3 regions of the Clostridioides sp. LIBA-7678 genome follow, and region 3 is predicted to be linked to each of the others. Evidence: riboswitches for the same ligand, from Rfam matches in the RefSeq annotation. Region 3 holds a riboswitch; each other region holds the start of a gene.

Region 1 (4,303 bases), 1.1 Mb from region 3:
AACTACATTAAATTTGTTAAATGGATTTTTATCACTATATTCTTTTGTATCATATCCAGCTGGATAAGTAACATCTATTATATGATTAGTTGGTATTCCAAATCCAGCATCAGATTTAGGAGTATTAATCAATCTATAGTTAGGTGTTGTTGGTGCATCTACACTTTCAGTTGTGCCTAGATATATCTTAGACATTCCACTAGTACCTAAGTGATTAGTAGCTGTCATTCTAACTTCATACGTTGTATTATCTTTAAGCCCTTCTATTTTTGAACTTGTTCCACGAATAAGCTTATCATTGTATTTTATCCAAGAACCATTAGAACCTTTTTCTCTGTAATATAAGTCAAAATCTTTAGCTTGTTTATGATTTTTCCAACTTACATCAAGAGCTTTAAATCTTCCTTTAATGCTTATGCCTTCTGGTGGCTCTGGTCTTGTATCTGGAACAACTTGAAACTCTATTATACTGTCTGGGCTAAATTGTATAGGCTTGTAGTTTGAGTCCACATTTTCTGGTACTCCATCTAAATTGCTTGGTGAAGCTTCTTTATATCCACTAGACCAATCGCCATTTAAAGACTGTATGCTAACTCTATATAGACCATACGCATCTATATCTCTAACCTCTATAGAATTTTTGCTAGTTTGTAATTTTTTAGTTGATAATACTTTTCCTTTACTATCAATTGTGTCTAATATAAGTTCATATGCAGACACATTAACTTCATTGTTCCAATAAAAAGATACCTTTTCATTTCCAACAGCAGTACTAGTTGCTATTCTGTTAATTTTAGGTATATTCATATCTGGCTTTGGTATTTCTTTATAAACATTATTTAAAAATTCAACTTTAGATATTTCTGCAAGATTTCTATCATTGGCTGTTGTAGCTGTTATTTTTATAGTTATCTTTTTCACTGCTACTTGTTTTCCAAGATTTATCACTATATCGCTATTTTGAACATCTGCATATGTTTCTAAAGCTGACCTACTATATGTAGATGTTGTAGAGTTATCATCTTTACTAATATTATTATCTTCTTTTGGTGTATCTTTGTCTAAATCAGATTTATCTGTTGATGAACTTTCTTTATCATTACTTTCCTTATTATTGTTTTCTTGTTCATTTGTATTAGAATTTGATTCTTCTTTATCATTCTTTTCTTCTTGAGTATTATCCAAGTTATTATCAGGTTGTTCTGTATTTTCTTCTTTATTATTTACTTCTTCTTGTTGTTCCTCTTTTAAAGTTTTTACATACTCTTTGTTTTCATAAGGAATCTCTTGAACATTACCATCTTTATCTGTAATCTCAACTATTCCTTTTGCTGGAGCACTCCCTTCAGGAGCTTTAATATTTATAACTTCCATATCAAGAGCTTCTGATAAAGCTATATCCATTACTGCTGGTTTTTCTTCTGATATCTTATCCTCTTTATTTGCTGGAGATATTGTAACTCCACTACTTTCTCCACTAAATAAATCTTCTACAGTACCTTGAATATCTGTATCAGTATTTTTTTCTAATATTACTTTGCTTGTATCTACTATAGGATTGGTAGGTACTATACTTTCTAGACTATTTGCATTTTCATTTTGTCCTAGATTTTTATGCACATAGTCTAGGTCAGCAATATCTACCTTTCCATCTCTATTTAAATCATATTCTTTTTTATTTGAATCTATATTTTCTAGAACTTCATTATAATCATTTTTATCTACTTTGCCGTCTCCATTTACATCACCCATTAAGAATAGTTCATAGTTTAAAGGTTTATTTTTATTATCTACACTTGCTCTATTACTTAATAAAACCCTTTGAGAATAATTTGATATATCAATATCTTTAACTTCTTTACTCTTAAATCCACTTCCAGAGACTTCTACCTTGTATTTTCCAACAGGTAAATTGCTGAACATAATATTATAATATGATATATTTTCATCTTTATCTTTTACTTCACTTCTATTGGCAGATAATTTTTTGATAGTATAGTCTATAGTATCTGTTCCTATATTTATACTTCCTAAATTTTTACCTCCAAGTTTTATTATCCCACTATTATTATTACCATCTTTTAATTGTAGCTGTATATCAGTTATACTTTCTGATTCATTATTTTTGATTGGAAGTGAAAAATTTAAATCCACTTCTAGATTCCCCTTTAGCTTTTCTGTAACTGATTTTTCAACTGCCCTTAGTTTTCCCTCTAATATAGGCTCTGCAAAAACATTCAATGGTGCACTACACATAGATACTGCTAGTACACAAGATATTGCCTTTTTCATGAAATAACAATCCTCCCTCAATAAATCTTTAATTTTCCATGAATTTAAATGCTATAGTTTCAGACAATAAAAAAAGACACTCAAAGAGAATCTTTATTATGAATAAAAAGAATTTGCTCTTTTTAGCAACTGGCTGATATGGCTTTATAAGCTTTAATCCCTATAGTTTTGCGTCATTAGATTTCCCTAATTTTGCCATTTAATTTTCAATGCTTTTATACCCATTTTATACTATATTTAAACTTTTTAATACAAATTTTTTATGTTAAAATCCAAAAAAAGAATATTTATATTATTATGTTAATATAAATATTCTTTCTCATTATAAATACATTACTTATACGTTATTTTCTAATTATTATCTTATTACATATTTCCAGCACTTATATATTATTCTTATCAAAATATCTAAATCTTGGTAAATACTTATTCTTTATATCTTCCATAAAACTCATGTGTTGCATATATAGTCTTATCACCTGTCATAGTTAATCCAAATCCCATTATCTCATATCCCTTATGCAACATATTTGTACCTTCCTCAGGATTGGTCTTCCACTCATTAAAAATAAAGTTTCCTATATCATCTGCATCCCTATTTGTATATACAGGCTTATCTGGTATTTTATACTTAATTATATTTTCCCCTTGAACAGAAATGTATCCAGGCTTAATCTCACTCCAATCTAAGTATTTCAAAAAAGTAGAATACGAATTTTTACCATTTATAGTATGAGATAAAGTCTTTTTATTTGCCATTAAATTAGACCAGTCATTTGCTAAACCTTCTAATCTACTTGCTACAGATAACTCTCTTACTCCATTTTCTTTTCTGTATTGTTTTGTAAGAGCATATATTTTTCCCTTTATTCTGTCCTTAAACACCTTATCATTTGGATTATAGTATAATCCTTGTTGATTTGGTGAGGCTTGATTTATACATTGCTTGATGACATTCTGATTTATTCCTCCTAGTACAGTTAATTTATCTGCACCACTTAAAATACTCTTATTGCTACCATTTTCAACTAAAACCACAGGTGCATTTTTTGCTATTGTAGAAGCTACCAATGCATCAGTTAGTTGCATACCTTTACTTAAATAAAATTCTTTACTGTCTTTATAAAATTCTTGTATAACTCTTTTATTTGTGTCAAATCTATCTGTACCACCCAATCTAACAGAATTTGTACTCTTAACCAGTTCATCACTTATTATCTCGCTAGAACCAAGTGCATAACTCTTTAATCCTGTTGTATCAAATCCTACACTGCTTCCATCTGTAAGTATTATAGGTACTCCATCTCTTGCTGCTACTGGTGATGCACTTATTGCATCTGCTTCTCCTGTGATTCCATTAGCTATAATTACTTTATCGATTGGTTTAATTTCTTTGATTTTCTCAGCTATCTTTACACTTGTATCAAATCTATTTTCGCCAAATATTCTCTCTACAACCTTATTTTTAGATATCAATTGATTTTCTATACCTTTACTGATAGTTGATTCTGAACCTATTATATATACATTCTTTGCTTTATTTAATCTTTCCATTGTAGTATTTGGGATTTGATTTTGTTTTGTCATTAAAATAGGCGCGTTTAATGCTCCTGCTAAACCACTTGCGCTCAAGCCATCTGACAAGCTATTATCCGAATTGATTAGTATTGCTGTATTATAGTTTTGTTTGTCTGCTATTTTTGCTGCTGTCTCATATCTGTCAATTCCTTTTATTTGTTCAACTGATGTGAGTGCATTTACTCTAGGAGTATTTACCATTACTAAAAATAGTGTAAGTCCTATAGCAAATATCTTTCTACTATTCTTCATATTTTTTTACCCCCAATATTAGTTTTTATAATTTTGTTATATTGATTTTACTTAGACTTAATAAAAAGTTACAATTTTGTTACCATATTTTATATATGATACCATAGTTATCCATCTAACTCAAACAATATAATTAAAGTTTTTATTATTCATAAATTCAAAACATTATAACTTATTTTCT
Region 2 (4,303 bases), 1.8 Mb from region 3:
AACTTAATAACTGCTGCTGGAGCAGACAGAGTATTAACAATGGATTTACATGCAGCTCAAATACAAGGATACTTTGATATACCACTAGACCACTTATTAGGTGGAACAATATTAGCAGATTACTTCAATGAAAAGAAAATAGAAGATTTAGTAGTAGTATCTCCTGATTTAGGAAGTGTTACTAGATCAAGAAAATTTGCTAATACTTTAAATGGAGAAGTACCAATAGCTATAATAGATAAGAGAAGACCAAAAGCTAATGTATGTGAAGTTATGAACTTAATAGGTGACGTTAAAGGTAAAAATGTTATACTATTAGATGACATGATAGATACAGCAGGAACAATAGTTAATGCGGCAAATGCACTTAAAGAATTTGGTGCAAAAGATGTTTATGCTTGTTGTACTCATGGTGTATTATCAGGACCAGCTATTGAAAGAATTTCTAATTCAGAGATAAGTGAGTTAATAGTTCTTGATACTATACAACTTCCTGAAGAGAAAAGAATTGATAAGATAAAGATAAAAACTGTAGCTCCTTTATTTGGTGATGCTATAAGAATGATATTCTCTAACGAATCAGTAAGTAAATTATTCTAATTTATTAGATTTATAAGAGTTGTTTAAAAGGATATAAAACTTTTGGACAACTCTTTTTTGTTATTTTAATTTATAGGAATATTTTAGATGTGTATATGTAATTTTAGAAAAGGATTATAGTTTAAAACTTCAGTGTATTTAAGTAAAAATAAGTGTAAAAAGTAAATAAAATTATGAATATTATGAATATAAAAAATATTTAGAAAAAGTATTGAAAAATTTTAGATTATGTAGTATTATGTAAATATAAATAAAGAAAGAGGTGTTTCCAATGGGAAGGTCAGAAGATGAACCCTTAATAATTAAATGATTCAGTCACAATCTATAAGGAATAAAAAAATCTATTGAAAGTTTATTTATAAGAATTGAAAATAGTATCTATTCTATATCTTTAATGTTTGTGAGAGGGTTCTGGATTATATAAAGTTACTGTAAAGAAAGTAATTTTGCACAATAAGCATATCTGTAAATGAAGAATTTCGTTTATATAGTGATTGTGGCTGAATCATAATTAAAAGAGATAGAATGTTTATAATAGATGATTTTAATAAAATACTATATTGTAATAGCTTCTAGCTTTCAAATAAATATTAGCAAAGGATGGAAATGACGATGATAAAACTAAATGATAATTTATAAATATCTCCTTACGATATATGATAATTGTAGGGAGATGTTTCTTTTTTTGTATAGTCTAAATATTTCTAGAAATTGTGTTTCAATATGTAAAAAATTGGTATATATAAATAATATAAACTTAGTTGATAAAATTTGGTAACTATTATATAATATAAGTGGATATGTATATATAATTATGCATTACCCTGAATTTAATAAAAATAGAAACGCTGATATATGTTCTGTGATTTGGGCACCTTGGGACATATGGAGTTAGTGGTGCAACCGGCTATGGAATTGTATTTATTTATGGATACTTTTATTTTCATAGCATTTTTTGTTTTAAGATGGTTATATGCTAGAAATAAATCTGGTTAGTACGTGTAAATAACTTTACTTAGATTTTAACCAGGTATATTATAAGTAAGTATTAATTAAAAAAATTGAGGGGGAATAAAAATGAAGTTAAGAAAGAATAAAAAAGGTTTCACTTTGGTGGAATTATTGGTAGTAATTGCAATTATAGGTATATTAGCAGTAGTAGCAGTTCCAGCTTTATTTAGTAATATAAATAAGGCTAAGGTAGCAAGTGTTGAGTCTGATTATAGTTCAGTTAAGAGTGCAGCATTGTCTTATTATTCAGATGAGAATAAACTACCTGTAAATGCAAGTAAATTAGATGTATTTGGATCATATATGGAATCTATACCAACTAAAGCAGATATAGGAGGTAGTTATGAGCTTACTGTAACTGGAAATAAATTGGCACTAAAAATAGATGATGTTACATTAACAAAAGCACAAATGGACAAATTAATAAGTGACATAGGTGAAGATAAAATATTTACAGATTCAAAACTTACAACAGCGTTAAATGCTGCAGAAAAAGCTGGTGTGAAAAATATTCCAATATATCTAGTTCTTATTGATAATACAAATTTATAATTAAGTAGGAAAATATACTAGTTTCAAATTAATAGAATTTAAAAGACAGGAAGAAAAATCTTCCTGTCTTTTTATACTATTTTCTTTAATATCCAATCACAAATGATGATATAATTGAGATAGTAAAGGAGTGAAATCTGTGGCTAAAAAAGTTAGAATAGGAGACAAACTGGTTGAAAAAGGATACATAACAGAAGACCAGCTTAAATGGGCATTATCAGAGCAAAAAAACAGTGGGAAAAGACTAGGAGAATTTCTAGTACAAGAAGGTCTTATAGATAGTAACTTATTAATAAGTGTATTAAAAGAACTTTTGGATATAGAAAGTGTATTTTTAGAAGGAACAGAAATAGACACATTAGCTACAAAAATGGTTCCAGAAAATATATGTAAAAGATATACGATATTTCCATTCAAAATCGATGGAGACAAGATATGTCTAGCCATGTCAGACCCACAAGATAGAGAAGCAGTTCAAGATGTAAGACGTATGTCAGGGAAAGATGTAGAAATATTTATATCGAGTGCAGAAGATATAAACAAAGCAATAGGTCATGCTTATGCTCATTCAGAAATAAATAAGGCAATGACTGAGTACAACAAGAATAGAACTGGTGGAGTAAGAGAAACAGTAATACTTGAAGAAGATGTAAACGCAGCTCCAATAGTAAGATTAGTAAACAACATACTAGAAAATGCTGTGAGAATGGAAGCAAGTGATATACATATAGAACAAAGCGAAAATTACATGCGTGTTAGATTTAGAATAGATGGTATGCTAAGGGAATATATGAGAATGAACTCAGCGCCATACAAAGCAGTAGTAAGTCGTATCAAAATAATGTCAGATATAAATATATCTGAAAAGAGAATCCCACAAGATGGCAGAATTTATTTAAAAGTAGATAACAAACCTATAGATTTTAGGGTTTCTACAATGCCAACTAATAGGGATGAAAAGATAGCCATGAGGGTTCTTGATAAGAGTAATTTTATGGTTAGTAAAGAAGTACTAGGAATAGATGAACATGGCTCTAAGATATATGACGAGTTGATAAACACTCCTTATGGGCTTATATTGGTAGTTGGTCCTACTGGAAGTGGAAAGACAACTACATTATATTCAATGTTAAATCAATTAAATACAGAAAATAGGAACCTCCTAACTATAGAAGACCCTATAGAGTATGAATTACCTGGCGTAAATCAATCTCAAATAAATGAAAAAGCAGGTCTTACCTTTGCCAGTGGACTTAGAGCTTTTATGCGTCAAGACCCAGATATAATAATGGTTGGGGAGATAAGGGATACTGAAACTGCGGAAATAGCAATAAGAGCTTCTCTTACAGGACATTTAGTTTTAAGCACATTACATGCAAATACAGCAGTTGGAGCAATTTCTCGTCTTTTAGATATGGATGTAGAAAGTTTTTTGATAACCTCATCCGTTTTAGGGGTAATATCTCAAAGACTTACAAGAAAAATTTGTGAGCATTGTAGGGTTTCATATGAAGCAGATATTGGAGAAAAAAAGGCTCTTGGTATTGATATAAATGAATCAGTAACTATTTATAAAGGAGAAGGATGTGAAAGATGCAATAATACGGGATATAAGGGGCGTCTAGGTATATTTGAAATGCTTGAAATAACACCAGAAATAAAAGAGTTAATAGATTCATCTGCCAATCAAAGAGAAATTTTAAAGGTAGCTAGACAACAAGGTATGATTAGTCTAAAAGAGGATATAGTTAAAAAGGTTTTAAATGGAAAGACAACAGTAGAAGAAATGATTAGAATAATTTTGATGACTGATTAAAGGATGATATTATGAAAAGTTTTAAGTATACAGTGATAAAAGAGGATGGAAAAAAGCAAACTGATGTGATTGAAGCTAATGATTTTAATGAAGCTAGAAATCTACTTAGAAAAAGAAATCTTAGAGTTCTCGAAATTAAAGAAAGTAAAAGTAAAAATATAAGTGTCTTTAGTAGAAAGAGAAAAAAAGACTTAGGAGCTGACCAGATAAGCCACTTTTGTAGACAGTTTGCTATTATAGTATCTTCGGGTATAAATAGTATCTCAGGCCTAGAAACATTAGCCAGAAGGTCAACTAATGTTACCTTGAGAGAAGAAATTAATC
Region 3 (4,303 bases):
TGTTAATTCAGTTAGTGAGTCTTGATGTAATATTGCAAATGATGAATAAAGAACAGCATTTGCAAGCTCTAAATCCGTTTCAATTGCACAACTCCCAATCTCACCTTTATCACGCATATAGTTTATATATTTTGCTATATGAGGAACTAAACTTTTTAAAGTTAATTGATTGAGTGCAATTTGCATACTCCAATGAAATTTACCTAATTTAAATGTCTTATACTTTAAAAGAGTTTTTTGTAATAACTCAAATACCACATCAATTTTAAGATTATTTGGTATACAATCATCATACAAAACATCAGAAAAACTTTTTTCATACTGAGCTAGAAATAATTTTATAACTTCATTGAATATTTCATCTTTTGATTTAAAATAGTGATAAAACATACCAACTTCACCACCAACACTATCTAAAATCATTCTTATAGAAGTATTTTCATACCCATATTCTAAAAACAAATTAAGTGCATTCCCAATAAGTTCATCTCGTTTACCACCATTTAATATTCGTTTTCGTGCCATTTTTGTATCTCCTTTTAAACAGAATATCATTCTGCTTAAATTATATCATGCTATAAAATAAACATCAATAATTAGCAAAACGCTATTCTTTAAATTACTATCTAATGAAGAACAAAATCATAACAATATAATTCCAACTAAACTATAAAATAGTTATTCATAAAAAAACTTAAAATAAGATGAAAAGCAATATTGTATATAATACAATAAAATCATATAATACAACTATGTAATTTTTATTCTTGTATTTAATAAAATTTCTTCTTCTTTCTTCTAATAAATATTATCCCAATTAAAGCTATAACAATAAATACAACTATTACTGAAAGTATCAATTTTGAAAGAATATTATATCTTCCTATGCTTTGACTTTTATGTTTATCTAAATTTCTATGTCCATAATTTTTAGTTCTTATAGTTCTTTTCTTCAAATTAACTCTACTTTTTCTAGATTTACTACGTTTATGCTTACTTTTAGATTTAATAGTTTTAAATCTAGTATTATTAGATTTATAATTTTCTTGTGCTGAAGAAATGTATACACTAGAATCAATAATAGCTTCAGCCTCAACTTGCAATGGATTTATAGTGCTAATTATAAGCAAAAAAGATATAGCTATTCCAATCAATGTTTTCTTTTTTTTCATATTTTCCCCCTCATAAAAATCTTATATCTAGTTTATTATAATATATATAAAACTAAAAATTACAAAATTTTTCAAATTTCTTATATCTTTTCTTATCTTTAATATTATTTTTATCCTATCAACTTTCTTTTTTATTAAAATTTTCTAAATCAATATCAATTTATGGCACCTAAAATACAAATCATAAGTTAAATCTATTTTCAATTAAATCTTCGATTTACAATTAAAATGACCTAGTTAATTTATTATATTTAATATTATAATAAGTTTTTTTACAAAAGAAAAAGAATCCTATGAATAGGATTCTTTTTCTGAAATTTATTAGTATATTTAAAGCTTACTAGTATCCAATTATGATAAACTTAAACATTCTTCTATATATTGACTATATACATATCCAGAATATTTTTTTCCATTTCTATCAATATTAACCCTTGCCCATTTGCCAACACTATAACATACTTCAACTTTAAAACCATCAGGAATTGTAGTTATAATTCTAGAGTCTAATGTTCTATCATTTCTAAGTTCTAGACTTAAGCCATTCGTTCTTATATTTCCTACATAATTCTTTTTTCTATTTTTTACTATACCATTACTATTGCTTTTAGCATTACTTAATTTTTCTAAATATTTATAAAGTAACCAACCTTTGTCATAATTACTTTCAACCTCTGCCCATATTCCATCGACACATTTTAACTTAACAATTTTACCTTCTGGTATACTTTTCAACTTCATACTATTTATGTCTGGTCTTTCTCTTAAATTTAATTTAATTTTAGTCTTAAAATTGATGCTAGATTCGCCAAAACTTTTCAACATTAATTCAGATATCATCTTAAGCCCTCCTCTTGCCAAATATTAAGTTATTAAAAATATATAACTTTAAAAAATACTTTCAACAAAAAGAATTATTATCTTTTTGGCAACTGGCTGACATGACCTTTATTATATAAAGATTTTAGTCCCTATAGCTTTGCGTCATTAGATTTATCTAATATTGCCTATATCTGAATAATAACATAATTTAAACAATTTAAAAATAATATTACATCAAATTTTATATTAATTAAATATAAATTAAATTTTTAATTAATAATAACCAAAAAATATCTTTATATTTATTAATTTAATTATTCTTCTTCATAATTCATCTAAAAAATAGTAATTTATATATGATATCACTACTTTTAACAAATCTTTTTCAATAAATATTAATATATAAAAATAATCGATAATTTTTTACATCCTTAATTAATATAAAAAATTAATGATTAATAAAAACCTAAAAATAATTTGTATTAATTATTCTCTTTTTAAAATTTTTACTACTCTATCTATGCTAAATCCTCTCTACGCACTTTATCATAAGATGTATATATTTTACTTTTTAAATGACTTGACAAACTAATGATATTATAATATTATCATTATAGACCGACGGTCAGTTTGATATTTATGTTTATATAGCTACTAAAAAAATTCTAAAATATTTAATACAAAATTTTTAAGAAATGAGGATTATTTATGCTAAAAAGAATATTATTAAAAGATTTAACACGAAATAAAGTAGTAACAATTACTCTATTTATTTTTATTTTACTTGCATCAATGCTAGTATCTAGTTCAATAAATATCATTATAGAGCTAACTAATTCAATGACTTCCTTGTTTCAAAAATCTCATACACCACATTATGTCCAAATGTATTCTGGGAAATTACAACAAAAAGAAATTGATAAGTTCTCATCTAAAACTCCATATATAAAAAAACAGCAAACTTCTGAACTTCTAAATATAAATGGAGCTAATATTTTTCTAGGAAATAAAGTAGAAAATCAAGCTAATAGTGTACTAGAAAATAGTTTTACAAAACAAAACGATAAATTTGATTTTTTATTAGATATGGACAATCAAATAATGCAAATAAAAGATGGAGAAATAGGTGTCCCTGTATATTATATGAAACAATCCAATTTGAAAATTGGAGATACTATAAAAATTATTAATGGTAATTTCTTTATGGAATTTACAATAAAAGATTTTATACGTGACTCACAAATGAACCCTTCACTTGTTACTTCAAAGCGTTTTTTAATCAGTGACAATGATTGGAACACGTTAAAATCTAATATAGGAGAAAGCGAATATTTAATTGAATTTATATTAGATGATATAAATAAAATTAGTGAGTTTGAAACGTTATATCAATCAACTAAGCTCCCTCAAACAGGTACATCAGTGACTTATTCTATTTACAAATTACTAAATTCTTTGTCTGATGGGATTGTAATTACTATTATCATCTTAATTAGTATTCTTCTTATTACAATTTCTATTTTATGTTTACGATTTACTTTAATTACAACGATTGAAGAAGATTATCGAGAAATTGGTGTTATGAAGGCCATTGGTATTAAAAATGGTAACATCCAAAACTTATATTTAATAAAATACTTGTTAATTGCATCTTTTGCAAGTTTTCTTGGTTACATACTCTCATTATTTATAGGCCCTCTTTTTACAAAAAATATTTACATTTATATGGGAGCCATAGACAAAACCATTTTTAGTATTCTCGTTCCATTTATAGGTTCAGTTCTTGTATTTTTAAGTGTTGTATTCTTTTGTAAAGTTATACTTAAAAAATTCAAAAAAATATCAGTAATTAATGCATTAAGAGGTAACCGTTCTACTAACTCTGTAAAATATGGATTCAGTTTTCAAATACACAAAAATAAAATAACAAATACTAACATACTTTTAGGATTAAACGAAGTGTTTAAAAAAATTACAGTCTATGGATTGCTTTGTTTTGTATATACGATTTGTATTTTTATTATGACTGTACCAACTAATTTTTTAAATACTATTAAATCACCTGAATTTATCACTTATATGGGTGCTGGCAAGAGTGATATTCGTATTGATTTGCCTCAAACAAAACAAACTAAGCATCTTTTTAATTCTATACTAGAAAAAATTAATGTTGACAATGATGTTAAAAAGTATGAATCCTTTACAACAAGTTCATATAAAATAAGAAATAAAGATGGCAAGATAGAAAATATTAAAATAGAAAATGGAAACTTTAAAACTTTCCCACTGACATATGTAAAAGGTTCTGC

Evidence for each region. Region 3 has a riboswitch for cyclic di-GMP ahead of ACTG46_RS10545 (SH3 domain-containing protein). Riboswitches for the same ligand answer to the same signal wherever they lie in the genome.
Region 1: linked by a shared signal. The riboswitch ahead of ACTG46_RS15450 (M60 family metallopeptidase) and the one ahead of ACTG46_RS10545 (SH3 domain-containing protein) in region 3 are both predicted to bind cyclic di-GMP.
Region 2: linked by a shared signal. The riboswitch ahead of ACTG46_RS18565 (type II secretion system protein) and the one ahead of ACTG46_RS10545 (SH3 domain-containing protein) in region 3 are both predicted to bind cyclic di-GMP.

Annotation. Positions count from the first base shown of each region.
Region 1 is NZ_CP196987.1:3,310,450-3,314,752, forward strand. Features, by position in the region: gene ACTG46_RS15450 (M60 family metallopeptidase) at 1-2,292, opposite strand, end outside; cyclic di-GMP riboswitch class I at 2,414-2,499, opposite strand; gene ACTG46_RS15455 (cell wall-binding repeat-containing protein) at 2,719-4,122, opposite strand.
Region 2 is NZ_CP196987.1:4,020,496-4,024,798, reverse strand. Features, by position in the region: gene ACTG46_RS18570 (ribose-phosphate diphosphokinase) at 1-600, shown strand, start outside; cyclic di-GMP riboswitch class II at 1,433-1,518, shown strand; gene ACTG46_RS18565 (type II secretion system protein) at 1,678-2,163, shown strand; gene ACTG46_RS18560 (GspE/PulE family protein) at 2,303-3,979, shown strand; gene ACTG46_RS18555 (type II secretion system F family protein) at 3,991-4,303, shown strand, end outside.
Region 3 is NZ_CP196987.1:2,182,513-2,186,815, forward strand. Features, by position in the region: gene ACTG46_RS10535 (TetR/AcrR family transcriptional regulator) at 1-525, opposite strand, end outside; gene ACTG46_RS10540 (hypothetical protein) at 774-1,172, opposite strand; gene ACTG46_RS10545 (SH3 domain-containing protein) at 1,524-2,012, opposite strand; cyclic di-GMP riboswitch class I at 2,097-2,190, opposite strand; gene ACTG46_RS10550 (ABC transporter permease) at 2,703-4,303, shown strand, end outside.